Regions from separate parts of the Shouchella rhizosphaerae genome, predicted to be linked through region 3. Evidence: riboswitches for the same ligand, from Rfam matches in the RefSeq annotation. Region 3 holds a riboswitch; each other region holds the start of a gene.

Region 1 (4,393 bases), 1.3 Mb from region 3:
GTTGCTCGAGCGCTTCACCTAGGGGAATGCCGCCATTTAAGACGCCGATATCGCCCATCGACACGTTCATAATAATCGCCTTGTCTGTAAGACGCCTTGCCAGGGCTACTGCTTCTTTTGCCTCTTCAAAATCATAAAACGTTTCAAACAATAACCCGTCAACGCCTGCTTCCAAGAGGGCCGTTATTTGTTCAAGTAAAGCAGCTGTAATCACCTTGTTTTCCGTATCTTCATGGAGGAACCCGCGAATCCCGCCGATTGTGCCAACTAACGCAAGCTGTTCGTTGTTGCCAATCGCTTTTTTCGCAATGCCGACGGCGGCGCTATTGATGTCTGCCACACTTTCGTTTAATCCATATTTTTTAAGTTTGACGGCATTTGCTGCATACGTATTGGTTTGTAGCAGTTTCGCACCTGCCTCAATATACGATCGATGCACATGGTAAACAGCGTCTGGCTGGGAAAGGTTTAATTCTTCGTAACATAAATCAAAACCTTGCTCGTATAAAAGCGTGCCCATAGCCCCATCTCCAACGATTAAGCTCGTTTTTAACTTATCGCGAAGTTCCATCGTATTCCCTCCTAGGATTTTTTAGCGGCCGCAATTGCTTGCAGCAAATCAGCTACAATATCTTCTCCGTTTTCAATGCCGACTGAGAAACGGAGCAATCCATTATCCACTCCATTTGCAAGTCTGATCTCTTCGGGAATATCAGCGTGCGTTTGTGTTGCTGGATATGTCATTAAACTTTCGACACCACCGAGGCTTTCCGCGAACGAAATTAATTGCAAATGTTTTAGCAACGGATTGACCCAAGCTTCGTTTTGAACACGAAACGACAGCATTCCTCCTCTCCCAGGATAAAGCACGTCTACAATGCCGTCTGTTTGCTCCAATGCATGCACCACTTTTTTAGCGTTTTCCTCATGCTTGGCCATCCGCAATGCCAATGTCTTCATTCCTCGAATAAGCAGCCAAGAATCAAATGCACTTAAAATACCACCAGCACCATTATGATAATAAGCGAGCCGTTCACAAAGATCGGCTCCTTTCGCAACGATAAGCCCAGCAACGACATCGTTATGGCCTCCTAAGTACTTTGTCGCCGAATGGATCACGATGTCTGCTCCTTCCGTTAGTGGCTTCTGCAAAAGCGGCGTATAAAATGTGTTATCGACAATGAGCAGCAAATCGTGTTTTTTGGCGAGAGCAGCAAGCGCTGGAATCGAGGCTTCCTGCATAAGTGGGTTAGTCGGCGTCTCGATAAAAATGGCTTTCACGTTAGAATGAATGGCTTGTTCGACTTCTTGCAAATTCCGTGGATCCACATATGTAAAGGACACGCCCCACCTTGTCCAGCCTCCTTCAAACAGACGGTACGTACCGCCATATAAATCTTTCGAACAGATGATCCCATCGCCTTGCTCAAACAACGAAAGCACAATTTGAACAGCAGCCATGCCAGAGCTAGTCGCAAATCCGCGCTCACCTTCTTCTAATTCCGCAATCGCTTTTTCGAGCACGTCCCTTGTCGGATTGCCTGTACGGGCATAATCATACCCAGTCGATTCGCCAATACCTGGATGGCGATATGCTGTTGAAAAATAAACAGGCGTGTTTACTGCGCCAGTATGTTCATCGCGGCGATTGCCAATTTGCGCTAAGATGGTTTCAGCTCGTTTTTCCATTCTAGTTCCCCCCAATGTGTTCTATTGCCAAACAAAAAACCCTTCTCCAAGATTAGAAGAAGGGGTTGCTTACGTGCATGCTTCTCTTATCTTGCAGATAAACTGCTGGATTTAGCACCTGACCATGGTTGGCTGGTTGCTGAAGCTTCATTGGGCCATTCCCTCCACTTCTCTTGATAAGAACCTATTCAATTGTTGAACACCATTTATAAGTTTCTTCCACTTTACCGCAACTTTCACGCAAGTGCAACCATTATTTCAGTGCCACTCTCTCCATCGTTTATAACGCGAAAAAAATCGCCACTAATGATGGCGATTATTCCGGGTTTGCTTCAACAATCAATTGATCTTCATTTCCGCAGACGCACTGTTTAAACCCGGTCTCGTATTCACCTTGCTCATTGCGCTTGCCGCGCAAAATGTATTTCTCCCCACATACAGGGCAGCGAATGACGATGCGATAGCGGTTGGCTGTAGACATGATTGAATCCCCCTTCGTGTTAAATGTTCGCTTACACAGTGAAACGGCTTTTAGGCTGTAGACAAACGCTCGCATACAAGATCGTTTGACAAGCGTATCGGTCTAGTGATTTTAAACAGTAAAACGGCTTGCTTTTTTCAGCTTCCATATCGCGAGAAGCCAAAGAATGACCATAAATGGAATCATCGCATAAAGGACGTAATGGCCAAAGCTTGATAAAATAAAATCATATCCGCCATGCAATAGGATTGGCAGAATCGCCCCAAGGAGTAAAAACATTTTTTTATGGTCTTCTTTGTACTTCGCTTGTCCAATGTAATAGCCCATCACAATCCCGTAAACAGCATGTGCCGTTGTTGGCAAAACAGTTCGTGGGATGGCTGCCTCTAACCCATAAGCGATCATGTATAAGCCATTTTCAACTGTAGCAAAGCCAAGGGAGACGGAAACACCGAACAAAATGCCGTCCCCTGGGCGCTGAAGCTGTCCATGTTGGTAGGCAAATACAAACAACATGAGCCATTTTAACCCTTCTTCCAGAAACCCGTAAAGCAAAAACGCTTTAGCCGCTGGATGGGGAAAGACATTTTCTTCAGTAAAGGCAAACTGGATCACCAAAATCGGCACGACTAGCAGTGCGCCGATAATGAAAATCCGGAGAACGAGAAACATTTTTGCTTTGCTGTATACATCGCGCAAATAGACATATGAAAACAATGCCATGGCCGGAGCCAGTGCAGCTAGAACAAGGGATACCATGGCTGACCGCCTACTCTCTTTGGTTCGCTAATAGAACATTCCTTTTTTCTAGTATAAAACCGGCTTGTTCCGATCAGCAAGCGCCATCACGTAAACCCAGCTGCTAGTTCCTTGTTCGCTGCCAGCATGACCATTGCTTTAATCCGTGCTTTCTTGCTGTCATAATCGGAGCCGAGAATAACGCCCATTTGTTCGAGTTGGTGGGCACTTCCTTTGTAGTCATACGTTGGGTATACTTTCCCTTCTTCTGAGGCGGTCGTCACAATGATTGGCTTCTTGTTGGCAACCGCTCGTTCCAACGTAGCTACTAGGTTTGGAGGAACTTGGCCGCGGCCAACGCCTTCAACCACCATCCCGTCGCATACAGCAATCATCCCTTCCAGCATGTCTGCGCTCATGCCTAAATAAACTTTAGCAATGCCAATTTGTTTAAGAGGCGTATTGCCAATTTCATAAAACTCCCGGCGAACAGGCTTTTGATACGTAAAAATCACATCGTTGTCTATAATCCCTAAATAGCCGAAACCAAAGGCATTGAACCCTTGCAAATTGGAGGCATGCTCTTTTTTGACATAACGGGCTGCAAAAATCCGCTCGTTAAACACGACGACACAGCCAGTGTGCTTTAAATCAGGTTCACAAGCAGCATAAATGGCATGACGCAAATTCATAAACGCATCACTGCCTGTTTGCTCTGGTCCCCGTTGAGAACCTGTGACGATTATGGGACGCTCGTCTTTGTTCGTTAAGTCTAAAAAATAAGCTGTTTCTTCAAGCGTATCTGTGCCGTGTGTGACGACAATCCCGTTAATCGTCTCGTCTGCAAAAGCACGCTCTACTTCATGCTTTAACAACAGCCAATCGGCGAGTGTCATATGAACGCTTGGCTTTTGCAATACAGAGCGCACGCTTACATGGATGTCTTCCGGCAAACCACATAGCTTTGCCAACTCTTCTCCAGAAAGTTCACCAGCAACCAATTTGCCGCTTTCGCTTGTAGTGCTTGCAATCGTGCCTCCAGTTGTCAGCAACATCACATGGCGCATATTCATCACTCCATTTCGATCCTGCGCGCAATTGCTTGTGCAATCAAAGGGCCGTGGAGACGACCATTTTCAATAAAAATTTCATTAGCATTGTTTCCAGCAGCAATGACGCCGGCGATAAAAATGCCTTCCACATTTGTTTCCATCGTTTGCTCGTCATATACAGGCCGTCCTGTTGCTTCATCGACATGTACACCAAGACTGCGAATAAAGGAGTGATCAGGGTGATAGCCCGTCATCGCAAACACAAACTGCGCTTTAGCTTTGTGCTCTTGTTTCCCTATCCGGTAGTGTACGTGGCTGTCCGTAATCTCATGCACATCGGCATGAAAGGCCAATTTGATCTTTTCATTGCGCACAAGGGACACAAGCTCTGGCAAAATCCACGGCTTTACGCTTGCCGAATAATCGCTGCCCC
Region 2 (4,393 bases), 1.8 Mb from region 3:
TGTTCGGTTGCATCAACTGAAACGCCCTCTTTAAGGGTAATTAAACCCGCTTCTTGAAGAAGGGAGTACACACGGCCGTGGTCAGCGACAGAATCGCTCATCATCACCGTTGCTCCGTCAGGAAGGTCGTCGACGCTGTCATATTCTTGTGAATAAAGGCCCATTGGCTCTAAATGGATGGCCCCAGCTTCAACAAAATCATAGTCCAGATTTTGCTCAAGCTGTTCTTCAAGATAAGGGCGGTGTTGAAAATAGTTGGCATCGACATCGCCATCGTTTAAAGCAATGTTTGGCAAAACATAGTCTTGGGCAATTTCGATTTCCAGCTCGACGCCTTGTTCTTTAAGCAATGGCTCTGCCTCTTCTAAAATTTCGGCATGGGGCACATTGGAGGCGCTAATTTTAATGGTCGTTGGCTCGTCTGCATTGCCTCCGTCTCCATTTGCCCCGCCTTGCTCGTTGCCGCCTTGCCCGCAAGCAACGAGTGCAACTGCTGCTGTTGTGACACCTAATGTTTTCAAAAATGCTTTCATCTTCTCGTCCTCTCCTTTTTATTAGCGTTTATCTAATCGACTTGTGAAAAAGTCGCCAATCCACTGGAACACAAACACAATCGCTAAAATAACGACAGTCGCGACAACCATCACATCTGGATTGGTGCGCTGAAACCCTTGTTGGAACGCAAGTGTGCCAAGACCGCCAGCACCAATTGTTCCGGCCATTGCTGTATAACCGATCAAAGCAATGGTCGTTACAGTAATGCCAGAAACAAGCGCTGGCATTGATTCAGGAATAAGCACTTTAAAGATAATGTGGCGGTTTGTTGAGCCCATTGCCTGTGCAGCTTCGACGACGCCTTTATCCACTTCCCGCAAAGCAATTTCAACCATGCGGGCATAAAATGGCGCAGCGCCTATAATCAAAGCAGGCAATGCTGCACTTGGGCCAAAAATCGAACCAACGAGTGCCCGCGTAAATGGAATAAGCAATATGATTAAAATAATAAACGGAATCGAGCGAAATACATTTACAAAAGCGGCTACGATCTTATAAAAGAAGCGGTTTTGCCATGGATTGCCTTTGGCGGTCAAATATAAAAACAAGCCGAGGAGCAAGCCAATAAAAAAGGTTGCAACTGCTGAGGCGACTGTCATGTAAACCGTCTCTTGCGTAGCTGCCCACACATCTTCCCACACGACATTTGGAAACCATTTAGCGATCATGCTCAATCACCTCCACGTCTATTTCTTTGCCGCGGATGTATGCAAGCGCTGCTTCAATTTCGTTCGTTGCCCCTAATAGCCGTAAATACAGCTTTCCATAGGAGCCTTGTTGCAATTTTGAAATGTTCCCTTGCAAAATGCTAATGTCGATCGGAAAACGTCGGATTAATTCCGTTACAAGTTGTTCTTCAGCAGGGTTGCCAACAAACGTTAAAGAGACAATCGTGCCGTCGCTCTTTTCATCAAGAAGATGCCAAAGCGATTGTTCTTCTTCCCCCGTTTGCGCCAACTGCTTAACAAACTCCTTTGTCATCTGCTCTTTCGGCTTACGGAACACATCAATGACTGGCCCTTGTTCGACAATCTTGCCGTTTTCCATCACTGCCACTTGATGGCAAATTTTTTGGATAACGTGCATTTCGTGAGTAATGAGCACGATCGTCAAGTTCAGTTTTTCATTAATGTCAAGGAGCAAATCCAAAATGGAATCCGTCGTCTTTGGGTCAAGCGCTGAAGTTGCTTCATCGCATAACAGCACTTTCGGATTGTTGGCAAGCGCCCTAGCAATTCCAACCCGTTGCTTTTGACCGCCGCTCAACTGAGACGGATAGCTGTCTCCTCGACCATGAAGCCCAACAAGTTCAATCAATTCCTCGACCCGTTTCTTCCGTTGCGCAGCTGGAACTCCTGCAACTTCCAACGGGAACGAAATGTTTTGCCTAACCGTCCGCGACCAAAGTAAATTAAAATGCTGAAAAATCATGCCAATTTCTTGGCGAGCTGCCCGCAATTTACTTGGCGTAAGCGACGACAGTGCCTTGCCATCTATTTTAACGGACCCTTCCGTTGGTTTCTCAAGCAAATTAAGCAACCGAATAAGCGTGCTCTTTCCAGCTCCGCTATAACCAATGATCCCAAAAATTTGCCCAGCTTCAATTTCAAGGTTGACGTTATCGACAGCTTGGACAGCGCCATTTTTCGTTTTAAACGTTTTGCTGATTCCTTTCAGAGAAATCATTGTCAATGTCCCTCCATAAAAAAACCTTTCTGCCGGACAGACAGAAAGGGTGCTGTTGCTTCCCTCTCATCTCCCAAAGCCCATATGCTTTGCAGGATTTAGCACCTTCAAGCGAACTTGCGGTTGCCGGGTTTCATTGGGCCAGTCCCTCCACCTCTCTCGATAAGAATGAATATGGTTGTTTTATCAAACTCTAATGTAGCCGTATCATAGCATGGCTTTATGGCGGCGTCAATTCTTTCTTAAATAAATTAAACTGCCTTGCGCGAATAAAGCAAAACCCTATCGGTATCAGAAAAAAAGACCCGCCCCTGCCAGGCAAGTCTTCGCTATTCGATCGATTCGCGTTCGATCAGCAATTATTTCCATCTCTCCAACTAGGCAACTCATATAGAAAACGTCCATCTTGCCATGAAGCCAACGCCGATGGGAGGGCCGCAGCTATTCACTACGGCACCTGAAGCGGCCAGCCTTCTCCGTTCGTTTGCGACAACCGTTTCTATACGTGCTTCTTCCTCCCGAGTCTCCTCTGGCTTAAACGCCTATCTTTAGAGTGCACGCCAGGAAAATTTGTATCCGAGGGAAGATCAGCCAGAAGAAGAGCTAAAGCATTAATCTTCGCTAATCATCTCCGCATATTCTCCTGCTGACATCAGCTTGTCCACTTCACTTGCGTCAGCCGGCTCAACCACGATCATCCACGCTTTTTCGTACGGTGACTCATTGACAAGCTCTGGGGAATCATCAAGTTCTTCATTCACTTCAACGACTTTTCCGCTAATTGGCGCATACAATTCAGATACAGTCTTGACGGACTCAACGCTGCCAAATGGCTCGTCCGCTTCAATCTCATCGCCCACTTCAGGAAGTTCGACGAAGACAATATCGCCTAGTTCAGATTGGGCAAAATCAGTGATGCCGATACGGACTTTGCCGTCTTCCGTTTTTACCCACTCATGTTCTTCGGAATACTTTAGCTCTTCAGGTAAATTACTCATGTTAACCCCTCCAATGTGGTCTTTTCGAAGTTTATCATACAGGAAATCGCTCATAAGCGAAAGGAAATCTTCTTGTTACACCACTAAAAAGTTGACCACATATCTTGAAATTGATCTTCTTTAAAGCCAAGTGTCACTTTTGTGCCATCTGTTACAATCGGGCGTTTTATCAACATACCTGAACTAGCTAGTAGCTGATATTGCTCTTCATCGCTCATTTCGCCGAGTTTGTTTTTTAAATCAAGCTCCCGGTATTTTTTTCCGCTTGTGTTGAAAAACGCTTTTAATGGCAAACCGCTTTTTTGGTGAAGTTCCTTCAATGTTGTACTTGTCGGCGGTGCCTCGACAATATGGATCGCTTCATAAGAAACACCGTGTTCATCAAGCCATTTCAATGCGTTACGGCAAGTAGAACACTTTGGATATTGATAAACCGTTACACCCATTTCCAGCATCCTTTCTATCCAGTGGACTCGTGTCTATTATTACCGAAAACCATCGCATACACAACTTTTTGGCTCACATGAAAGAAGAAGCCCGTGATTAGGCTTCTTCAGTGAGAGGAGAATACCCCTTGCGAGAGGAGCATTGTATTTTTATTTGGGGCCAAAAGCCCCAAAATTGCTACCTTAAATGACGTATTTCTTTTCAGCAATAATCGCCTTGGCGATTTTCCGTTTTTTTGCCACGACATTAACAGGCTGATGACGCGTTAGCTTGCGCAACATCGAAAGCATCGTGCGCAGCGTATCTCCCTCTTCCATATAAGACAACGCCTTTTTTGCATTTGCTTCGATCCGGTTAATTGCCTCTTGTGTAAACACTTCTGTTAATAGAAGTTTTTGCTGCTCTTTCTCTGGTGATGACGCGTCAAGTGCTTTCTGCGTCCGCAAAATCGCTGACTCCATTGAATAAATATCGCTGACAATATCCGCTACCGCAGCAAGAACTTCTTGTTCTTGATCCAGTTGCGCTCCATATTTTTGCGCACCTGTTCCAGCGACCATCAAAAATACTTTTTTAGCCATCGCCAACAAATGGGTTTCCTGCGCCAACGGTGTATCATCAATTTCTTGAGGCATAAGCATCATTAATTCTTCTTGCAACGCTTGTGCTTTTTGCAAAAACGGCAAATCGCCTTTTAACGCTTTTCG
Region 3 (4,393 bases):
CCACCTTCTGCTGTCAGTAAATAATAATAGCCGTTTGCCTGGTAAAGGTGAGGGGCTTCTGTTAACCCTAATTCCGTCCCTTTAAAAATCATTTGCGGTTTGCCAACTAATCGTTTTTCCAATACGCTGTATTCCTGTATGCAAATTCCATAAAAACGATGATTGTACACCCGTTGGTCCCACACCATATTCACCACATACTTGCGCCCGTCTTCATCATGGAATAAAGAAGGATCAAAGCCAGAGCTGTTCAAATAAATAGGCTCGCTCCATTCCCCATCAATCGTTTCACATGTCACAAGATAGTTATGGCCGTCTTTCCACGTATTGCCTTCCACTACTTTTACATCAGAGTAAACAAGCCAAAATTTCCCATTGGAGTAGCTCAAGCACGGCGCCCACACACCACCAGAATCGGGGTTGCCAATCATGTTTAATTGACTGATGCGATTAAGTGGCCGACTAATGAGGCGCCAGTTGACTAAATCGCGGGAATGGTGGATTTGTACACCAGGAAACCATTCAAACGTGGAAACGGCCATATAGTAATCATCGCCCACCCGGCAAATACTCGGGTCTGGATTAAAGCCTTTTAAAACAGGGTTTCGTATCATTTGTCCGCTCCTTATTCATTCTTGTTACCGCTTTCATTTTACCAACCAATTAGAGGGAAAAACATGTACGTTTCTGCGCATTATTTACCCATACCTGCACAAAAGGGCTTCAAACATGGGCCTGATAAAAGCCAGATTCAGAGTGAAAACGAGGGGAATTGCAGATCGAACGTTTACTCGCCAGAAAGCAAAGCTCTGATACGCTCCCTCCTAAGACGAGAGCAGACATTGTGGCATGCCTGCTCCCTCGTAAATTATTTTCAGTAAAGTGACTCATGTTTTGCGCGAAACTGGCTTGGTGCTAGGCCAGTCCATCGTTTGAATTGGCGGCTAAAATGGGAGATATCGTAATAGCCAAGTTGATCGGCAACCATTTCAATCGTCATATCTTTTTGCACCAACAGCGCTTTTGCTTTATTTAATTGTTTAAAGGACCAATACTTGCGCGGAGACATTTGGTATACTTTTTTAAACAATTGATTGCAATACGAAACACTTATGTTCATTTTTTTGGCAATTTGTTCAATATTGCTTTTTTCTAACTGTCCGCCTCCCTCCAAGTTCTGTTCAATTTGCTCCGCTATTTGATAGGCGAGTGCAACGGTCCGTTCAGAAAGACGCTTGCCTTCTAACTCTTCGAGCCCCATCACAAGCATGCCCAGCATTTCAAACATCACTGCTTGCATATTCATTTTTTCGACGAGGCCAAAGGTATCGTGCCCCAGCAATTTAGCAATCCGTTCAAGAAATGGTGCCATTTTTTTGGCGAGGCTGCCACTGGCTTTAAAAAACAATGGGTCAATATTGGTTAAATAAGGTAAAAACAGTTTGTCATCAATATTAAAATGAATGCATAAGTACGTGAAAGGCTCTGTATTTCCACCTTTGCTAGTATGAAATTCCCCTGGCCTTACGAGCACCAAGTCACCAGCATTTTGTTCATGGCGCTTCCCATTCGTTGTAAAAATTTGCTGCCCTTCTATGACCCAATTGATTTCATAAATAGCATGCTGATGTTCTGGATAGAACCATGAGCCCTTCACTGTACGAACATGGACGCCAAACAGTTCAAGTTCCGTTTTCGTATTTGGGTAAACCGATTCGCTGATTAAATATCGTTTGATTATATCTGCACTTGTCTGCCCGTTACCTTTAAAAATGAGGTTCATTGCGCTCCCCTCCATTTTCTTCCATTATAGCGACAAACTCTTTTAGGAAAAAGGCGCGTCGATTTGTTACGGTAAAGTGTAAAAATTTTCTCTTGCCAAGATAAGTTGCTTTTGCTACACTTAATTTCAACAACTTTAATTGTATACGAATTCTTATTAAGAGGAGCAGAGGGACTGGCCCAATGATGCTTCAGCAACCCCGCCATGAGCGGAAGGTGCTAATTCCAGCAGGACTACGTCCTGGGAGATAAGAGATTGAATTGAACATTCACCCCTCTTTCTTTCCAGGAAGAGGGGTTTTTCGTTTTTCTTAAAAGAAGGCCAAATCCGTTGTTGAACAAGACTTAAAAACCTAGTAAGCATAGCTGTTTACTTAATTTAAGAGGAAGTGAATTTTCGTGATTGAATTTAAACAAGTGACAAAAACATTTCATTCAGGCAACCAGACAGTCACTGCCCTCGACAACGTGAATTTACATGTCGCCCGAGGGGAAATTTATGGTGTGATTGGTTTTAGCGGCGCCGGGAAAAGTACGCTCATTCGAAGTGCCAACTTGCTTGAGCGACCGACATCTGGCGAGGTCCTCATTAATGGTGTTAATTTGGCCACATTAAAAAGCCGAGAACTGCAAAAGGCAAAACGAAATATCGGCATGATCTTTCAACATTTTAACTTGCTCCAAAGCAAGACAGTGTTCGACAACGTTGCCACGCCATTAAAATTAACAAGAACGCCAAAAGCGGACATTCGCAAAAGAGTTACCGAACTGCTGTCATTTGTCGGTTTATCTGACAAGGCAGATAACTATCCAGAACAATTGTCTGGAGGGCAAAAACAGCGGATCGGCATCGCCAGAGCGCTTGCGACGAATCCAGAAGTGTTGCTTTGCGATGAAGCCACTTCCGCTCTTGATCCAGATACGACAAGCTCGATTTTACAACTATTAAAGAAAATAAACATTGAATACAACATTACGATTTTAATGATTACACATGAAATGTCGGTCATTCGCGAGATTTGCGATAAAGTCGCCGTTATGGAAAAGGGGCGCATCATCGAGGAAGGATCGGTGTTGTCGATTTTTTCAAATCCACAACATCCGACAACGGAAAAATTCGTCCGCTCCATTATCCCGACTGGCCTGCCTGCCCGTGTCAAAGAAGCGCTGCAGCAGAAAGAGCCGAACCGGCGCATTTATGAAGTGACTGTCACAGGCGATAGCTCCCACTCAGATTTGCTGCGCTCGTTAATCCAGACATTTGGCATTGAAGTTGACATTTTGCATGCGACAATGAACGACATTCAAGGCACATCGTTTGGGCGGATTTACTTCGACTTACGGGCAGAACCAGAAATACTTGCAGAAGCATCCAATTACTTAAAATCGCATCCGCTTCAACCGAAGGAGGTGACAGGCGATGCTCGAGTGGCTGCCTGAAGCAATTCGCCCTAATATTACGAGCGAGCTATTGCTCGAATCCTTATATGAAACTGTCTATATGGTCGGCTGGTCCTTGTTGTTTTCTGGGGTGATCGGCATTTTGCTTGGTGTTACCCTTGTTGTTACTCGGCCAGGGCACATACTCGAAAACAGCTTTGTGTTCCATACGCTCAACCCAATCATTAACGTGCTCCGCTCTGTGCCTTTTATCATTTTGTTGGTGGCGCTGATTCCCTTTACCCGTTTTTTGATGGGCTCTGCGATTGGAACGACGGCCGCGATTGTGCCGCTCGTGTTTTACGCCGGCCCTTATATTGCCCGGTTAATTGAAAACTCGCTGCTTGAGGTGGAACCTGGCATTATTGAAGCCGCTGACGCAATGGGCGCATCAAAAGCGCAAATTATTTTTCGCTTCATCTTACCCGAAGCGCTGTCTTCTTTGCTTCTCAGCTTAACAACAGCGACGATCGGTCTTGTTGGCGCGACAGCGATGGCAGGAGCAATTGGCGCAGGCGGAATTGGCGACGTAGCGATCACATATGGCTACCAGCGTTTTGACAATGGCACGATGCTCATCACAGTATTGTTGTTAATTGTCATTGTCCAAGGCTTGCAATCTTTAGGAAACATTTCATCGAAACGCGTCCGTAGACGATAAAGAGACCTACAGATATGAAAGAGGAGAGAAACCATCTATGAAAAAGACAGTTACGACCGCATCGCTTTCCATTTTAGCCGCATTTGCCCTCACTGCTTGCAATGCTGGCGCAGACAGCTTAGACGAAACGACGGACTACAGCCCCGACAATCCTGTTAGCGTCAAAATTGGCGTTACTGGCACAGATACGCCGCAATGGGACTTCATTGCTGACATTGCTGCTGAAGAAGGCATTGAAATTGAAATTGTTCGTTTTAATGACTACGTCCAGCCAAACCAGGCTCTAGCCGACGGCGAAATCGACGCCAATGCATTCCAAACGATTTCCTATTTTGACCACTTTATCGAAGAACATGACCTTGACTTAACAGCGATCGGTTCTACAGTGCTTGCGCCAATGGGGCTTTATTCCACTAAGTATGATTCAGTTGACGACATTCCTGATGGTGCCGAGATTACCATTGATAAAGAAGCGACGAACCAAGCACGCAACTTAATGCTCTTGCAAGA
Region 4 (4,393 bases), 350 kb from region 3:
CATCCCAAATAGAACGGTTTGAAGCAAGCCCCGTATGCTGGGCTAGGTAGCCAATTGTTGTTTGCTTTGGAATGACGATTTCGCCTGTATCTTGGCTCATTTCACCAGTAATTATTTTTAAAAGCGTCGATTTGCCTGCCCCGTTTCGCCCGACTAAGCCTACTCGATCTCTCGCCTGTACTTCTAATTTCACCTGTTCGAGCACAGGTTCTGTGCCAAAAGCCTTTGATACGTTTACGCATTGTAGTACAATCATAAAAAGCAAACCTCGCGTTCATAATAAGTTCTTTAATAAGTGTACATCAATTTAGATCGAAACAACAATAAAGGTTCATAATGAGAGCTCTTTCATTTTAGCGAAAATCGTGTACAATAGAGTTGAATCATGCTGCGCCAGCAGCCAAAGCTCAGAAAGGGGCGGACATGAAATCAGAACAACTGAAGATTCCTCAGGCAACAGCAAAACGCTTGCCGCTTTATTACCGCTTTATCGAAAGCTTGCATGCTGCCGGAAAACAGCGGGTTTCTTCAACTGAATTAAGCCAGGCAGTAAAAGTAGATTCTGCAACAATCCGAAGAGATTTTTCTTACTTTGGCGCGTTAGGAAAAAAAGGGTATGGGTATAATGTCCAATATCTCCTTTCTTTTTTTAGGGAGACGTTAGACCAAGATGAGCGGACAAACGTGATTTTAGTCGGTGTAGGAAACCTTGGAACTGCATTATTGCAGTATAATTTTTCAAAAAACAACAATACCGTGATCACCCATGCTTTTGATGTCGATGAAAAAAAAATTGGTACAAAAGTCGGCGAAGTTCCTGTGTATAACTGGGACAAGCTTGAAGAAATTGGGTTGCAAAATGTTTCGATTGCGGTTCTGACTGTGCCTGCTTCCCAGGCACAAAAAAGTGCCGACCGCCTCGTTAAAGCGGGAATTGAAGGGATTTTAAACTTTACCCCAGTGCGCTTATCCGTACCAGCCCATATTCGCGTTCATCATATTGACCTTGCAGTGGAACTGCAGGCGCTTGTTTACTTTTTAAAGCATTACCCACTATAAGAAGGAGGCAACAACAATGGGAGGACTTTCTGTAGGGAGTGTCGTATTAATTGCACTAGTCGCATTGCTAATTTTCGGGCCGAAAAAGCTGCCGGAACTCGGAAAAGCAGCGGGAAGCACATTGCGTGAGTTTAAAAATGCTACCAAAGGATTAGCGGATGACGATGATGACACCAAATCAACAAACGTCCAAAAAGAAAAAGCGTAAAGGCAGAAAAGGGCGTGTCCCTATGCAAGACATGTCCATTATGGATCACGCGGAAGAGCTAAGGCGCAGGATTTTTGTGGTCCTCGCCTTTTTTATTGTCGCGCTTATTGGCGGTTTTTTCTTGGCGGTTCCCGTTATTACGTTTTTGCAGAACTCCCCCCAAGCCGCTGATATGCCGTTTAATGCTTTTCGATTGACCGACCCGCTTCGTGTCTATATGAACTTTGCTGTCATAACAGCGCTTGTGCTTATCATTCCAGTGATCTTGTACCAATTATGGGCCTTTGTTTCACCGGGATTAAAAGAAAACGAACAAAAAGCGACGCTCGCGTACATTCCAATTGCGTTCCTATTGTTTTTGGCAGGAATTGCTTTTTCCTATTTTATTTTATTGCCTTTTGTCATTTCTTTTATGGGGCAAATGGCCGACCGCCTCGAAATAAATGAGATGTATGGAATCAATGAATACTTTTCATTTTTGTTCCAACTGACCATCCCTTTTGGGCTTTTGTTTCAGCTCCCGGTAGTTGTGATGTTTTTAACGAGGCTAGGAGTGGTCACGCCAGCATTCCTGCGGAAAATCCGTAAATACGCGTATTTTGCCTTGCTTGTGATCGCTGGCATTATTACACCCCCTGAATTAACGTCGCATCTGTTTGTTACGGTGCCGATGCTTATTTTATATGAGATCAGCATTACCATTTCGGCGATTACATACCGAAAATACCATGGAACTACCGACCATAATGGCCAAGAAAGTGCTAAATGAAACAAACATACAAAACCAAAACATGTTTTTCACATTGAAAAACGTGTTTTTGGCGTTGCTGCCGATAAATGTTTTGACAATTTTGTTTAAAAAGCGTAATATACGGGTTACATCAATTAAAAAAGGACTTATCAAGAGCGACTGAGGGATTAGGCCCAATGACGTCCAGCAACCTCCCGTTACGGGGAAGGTGCCAATTCCTGCAGAATGGGATCATTCTGAAAGATAAGCCGGAAAAACGGAAACGGATTTTCGCAGCTTCTTTCATGATGATGAGAGAAGCTTTTTTATGTAGGAGTGGAGAACCGATGATTGAGGCAAGCGAGTTAACAAAAGTATACAAAACAAAGAAAAAACGTGTTATCGGCGTAGACAATGTTTCTTTTAAAGTAGGCAAAGGGGAGATTTTTGGTATCGTTGGCTACTCCGGAGCGGGCAAAAGTTCACTGCTTCGCTGTATTAATTTATTAGAGCGGCCGACGAGTGGGACGATTCGTGTTGACGGCTTGGATTTGACCAAACTAGGTACACGCGAGCTTCGGCAAGCACGTCTAAAGATCGGCATGATTTTTCAACATTTTTATTTAATTAACCAAAAAACGGTATTCGGCAATATTGCCTTTGCTTTAAAAGCTGCTGGCGTGAGAGCGGATCTAATTCCAGCCAGGGTGGAAGAACTGCTAGAGCTTGTTGGCCTTTCGAATAAACGCAATGCGTATCCAGCGCAGCTTTCTGGCGGCCAAAAGCAACGTGTTGGCATTGCCCGAGCGCTAGCCAACAAACCAAGCGTGCTGTTGTGTGATGAAGCCACATCTGCGCTTGACCCAACAACAACTAAATCGATTTTGGCGTTATTAAAAAAGTTGAACGAAGAACTAGGGTTGACAATCGTGCTCATTACCCATGAAATGGCAGTCGTTAAAGAAATATGCCATAAAATGGCGATTATGCAAGATGGCAAAATGATTGAGCAGGGAGATGTGTATGATGTGTTTGCTGCGCCAAAAGCACCGTTAACACAAGAGTTTATTGGAGATGTCGTCTCTTTTCATATTCCTGAACATACATTGAGCCAATTTTCTGGCACGATTGCTAAAGTAATCTTTAAAGGTAGCGTTGCCCAACAAGGCATTATCTCGGATACATTGCAACAGTTTTCTGTAAAAGGAAACTTTCTCCATGGAGCGATCGAATATATCGGCGGCCGCCCGCTTGGCATTTTTATTATGGAACTGAAGGGCGAGCCAACAGCGATTCAGGAAGCAATTGCTTATATTAAGCAACGTTCCGCTGAAGTGGAGGTGATCCGCGATGGACTTCGTGCATTTAGTTGAGATGTTGCCAGATATGTGGAACGCCTTTGTAGAGACGTTGTTAATGATCAGCATCTCAACAGCTGTGGCGATAATCGTTGGTTTTCCACTTGGCGTCATTTTGTTTGCGACTGACCGAGGCTTATTCTGGGAAAATCAACTTGTCCAATCAGGGTTGGGCTTTATTGTCAACATTGTTCGTTCCATTCCGTTTATCATTTTGCTTGTGGCCCTTTATCCCTTTACGAAAGCGCTCGTCGGTACAACGACAGGTCCGATCGCAGCAAGCGTGTCGTTGTCTGTTGCTGCGATTCCGTTTTTTGCCCGGATTGTGGAAAGTTCAATGCGGGAAGTAGATAAAGGGTTAATTGAAGCAGCAATCGCTTCGGGCGCGACGCCATGGATGATTATAAAAGACGTGCTCTTTTTAGAAGCGCGTGCTTCGATGGTACAAGGGCTTACTCTTACGATTATCAGCTTAATTGCTTACTCGGCAATGGCGGGTGTCATTGGCGGTGGCGGAGTTGGCGATTTGGCGATTCGCTACGGGCATTATCGCTATGACCATACAATTATGATTGCGACTGTGGTGATATTGATCATTCTCGTCCAAGTATTTCAGTTTATAGGAGATTTGACTGCAAAAGCGACAGATAAAAGAAAATAAACGTTAAGGCAAGCTTGCCTTTTGTTAAATAGATAGGAAAAGAAGGAGAGAAACGATGAAAAAGACATTATGGGTACAAAGTGCAATAAGTTTAGGCGTCATCTTCGCTCTCGGCGCATGTGGAAGTGGAAGTGAAAGTGGAAATGCTGGAGACTCAAAAGAAATTCGGTTTGGAGCTACCGCTGGCCCATACAGCGATATGATTACAAAAGCCATTATTCCTGGTTTAGAGGAGAAAGGCTACACTGTAACGGTAAATGAATATCAAGACTACATCATTCCGAACCGTGAATTGGCTGAAGGCAAAGATGACGCAAATTTATTCCAGCACCAAGTTTATCTAGATGATTTTGCCGAGAATAATGACTTAGAGTTAT

Evidence for each region. A riboswitch is a leader RNA that binds a small molecule or an ion and turns the genes downstream of it on or off. The one in region 3 is predicted to bind S-adenosylmethionine.
Region 1: another riboswitch for S-adenosylmethionine. It lies ahead of V5G21_RS18795 (methionine biosynthesis PLP-dependent protein); the one in region 3 lies ahead of V5G21_RS12110 (methionine ABC transporter ATP-binding protein).
Region 2: another riboswitch for S-adenosylmethionine. It lies ahead of V5G21_RS03465 (methionine ABC transporter ATP-binding protein); the one in region 3 lies ahead of V5G21_RS12110 (methionine ABC transporter ATP-binding protein).
Region 4: another riboswitch for S-adenosylmethionine. It lies ahead of V5G21_RS13855 (methionine ABC transporter ATP-binding protein); the one in region 3 lies ahead of V5G21_RS12110 (methionine ABC transporter ATP-binding protein).

Annotation. Positions count from the first base shown of each region.
Region 1 covers NZ_CP144921.1:3,770,513-3,774,905, reverse strand. Annotated here, with positions in the region: gene V5G21_RS18800 (bifunctional homocysteine S-methyltransferase/methylenetetrahydrofolate reductase) at 1-571, opposite strand, end outside; gene V5G21_RS18795 (methionine biosynthesis PLP-dependent protein) at 583-1,689, opposite strand; SAM riboswitch class I at 1,773-1,872, opposite strand; gene V5G21_RS18790 (hypothetical protein) at 2,006-2,170, opposite strand; gene prsW (glutamic-type intramembrane protease PrsW) at 2,282-2,929, opposite strand; gene V5G21_RS18780 (asparaginase) at 3,016-3,975, opposite strand; gene V5G21_RS18775 (YpdA family putative bacillithiol disulfide reductase) at 3,981-4,393, opposite strand, start outside.
Region 2 covers NZ_CP144921.1:636,695-641,087, forward strand. Annotated here, with positions in the region: gene V5G21_RS03455 (MetQ/NlpA family ABC transporter substrate-binding protein) at 1-533, opposite strand, end outside; gene V5G21_RS03460 (methionine ABC transporter permease) at 555-1,223, opposite strand; gene V5G21_RS03465 (methionine ABC transporter ATP-binding protein) at 1,213-2,241, opposite strand; SAM riboswitch class I at 2,305-2,410, opposite strand; gene gcvH (glycine cleavage system protein GcvH) at 2,853-3,239, opposite strand; gene V5G21_RS03475 (arsenate reductase family protein) at 3,323-3,685, opposite strand; gene V5G21_RS03480 (acyl-CoA dehydrogenase family protein) at 3,869-4,393, opposite strand, start outside.
Region 3 covers NZ_CP144921.1:2,429,587-2,433,979, reverse strand. Annotated here, with positions in the region: gene V5G21_RS12120 (glycoside hydrolase family 43 protein) at 1-614, opposite strand, end outside; gene V5G21_RS12115 (AraC family transcriptional regulator) at 875-1,783, opposite strand; SAM riboswitch class I at 1,934-2,037, shown strand; gene V5G21_RS12110 (methionine ABC transporter ATP-binding protein) at 2,182-3,222, shown strand; gene V5G21_RS12105 (methionine ABC transporter permease) at 3,203-3,883, shown strand; gene V5G21_RS12100 (MetQ/NlpA family ABC transporter substrate-binding protein) at 3,921-4,393, shown strand, end outside.
Region 4 covers NZ_CP144921.1:2,781,301-2,785,693, forward strand. Annotated here, with positions in the region: gene V5G21_RS13835 (ABC-F family ATP-binding cassette domain-containing protein) at 1-256, opposite strand, end outside; gene V5G21_RS13840 (redox-sensing transcriptional repressor Rex) at 424-1,059, shown strand; gene V5G21_RS13845 (twin-arginine translocase TatA/TatE family subunit) at 1,076-1,267, shown strand; gene tatC (twin-arginine translocase subunit TatC) at 1,290-2,036, shown strand; SAM riboswitch class I at 2,162-2,268, shown strand; gene V5G21_RS13855 (methionine ABC transporter ATP-binding protein) at 2,345-3,370, shown strand; gene V5G21_RS13860 (methionine ABC transporter permease) at 3,348-4,016, shown strand; gene V5G21_RS13865 (MetQ/NlpA family ABC transporter substrate-binding protein) at 4,072-4,393, shown strand, end outside.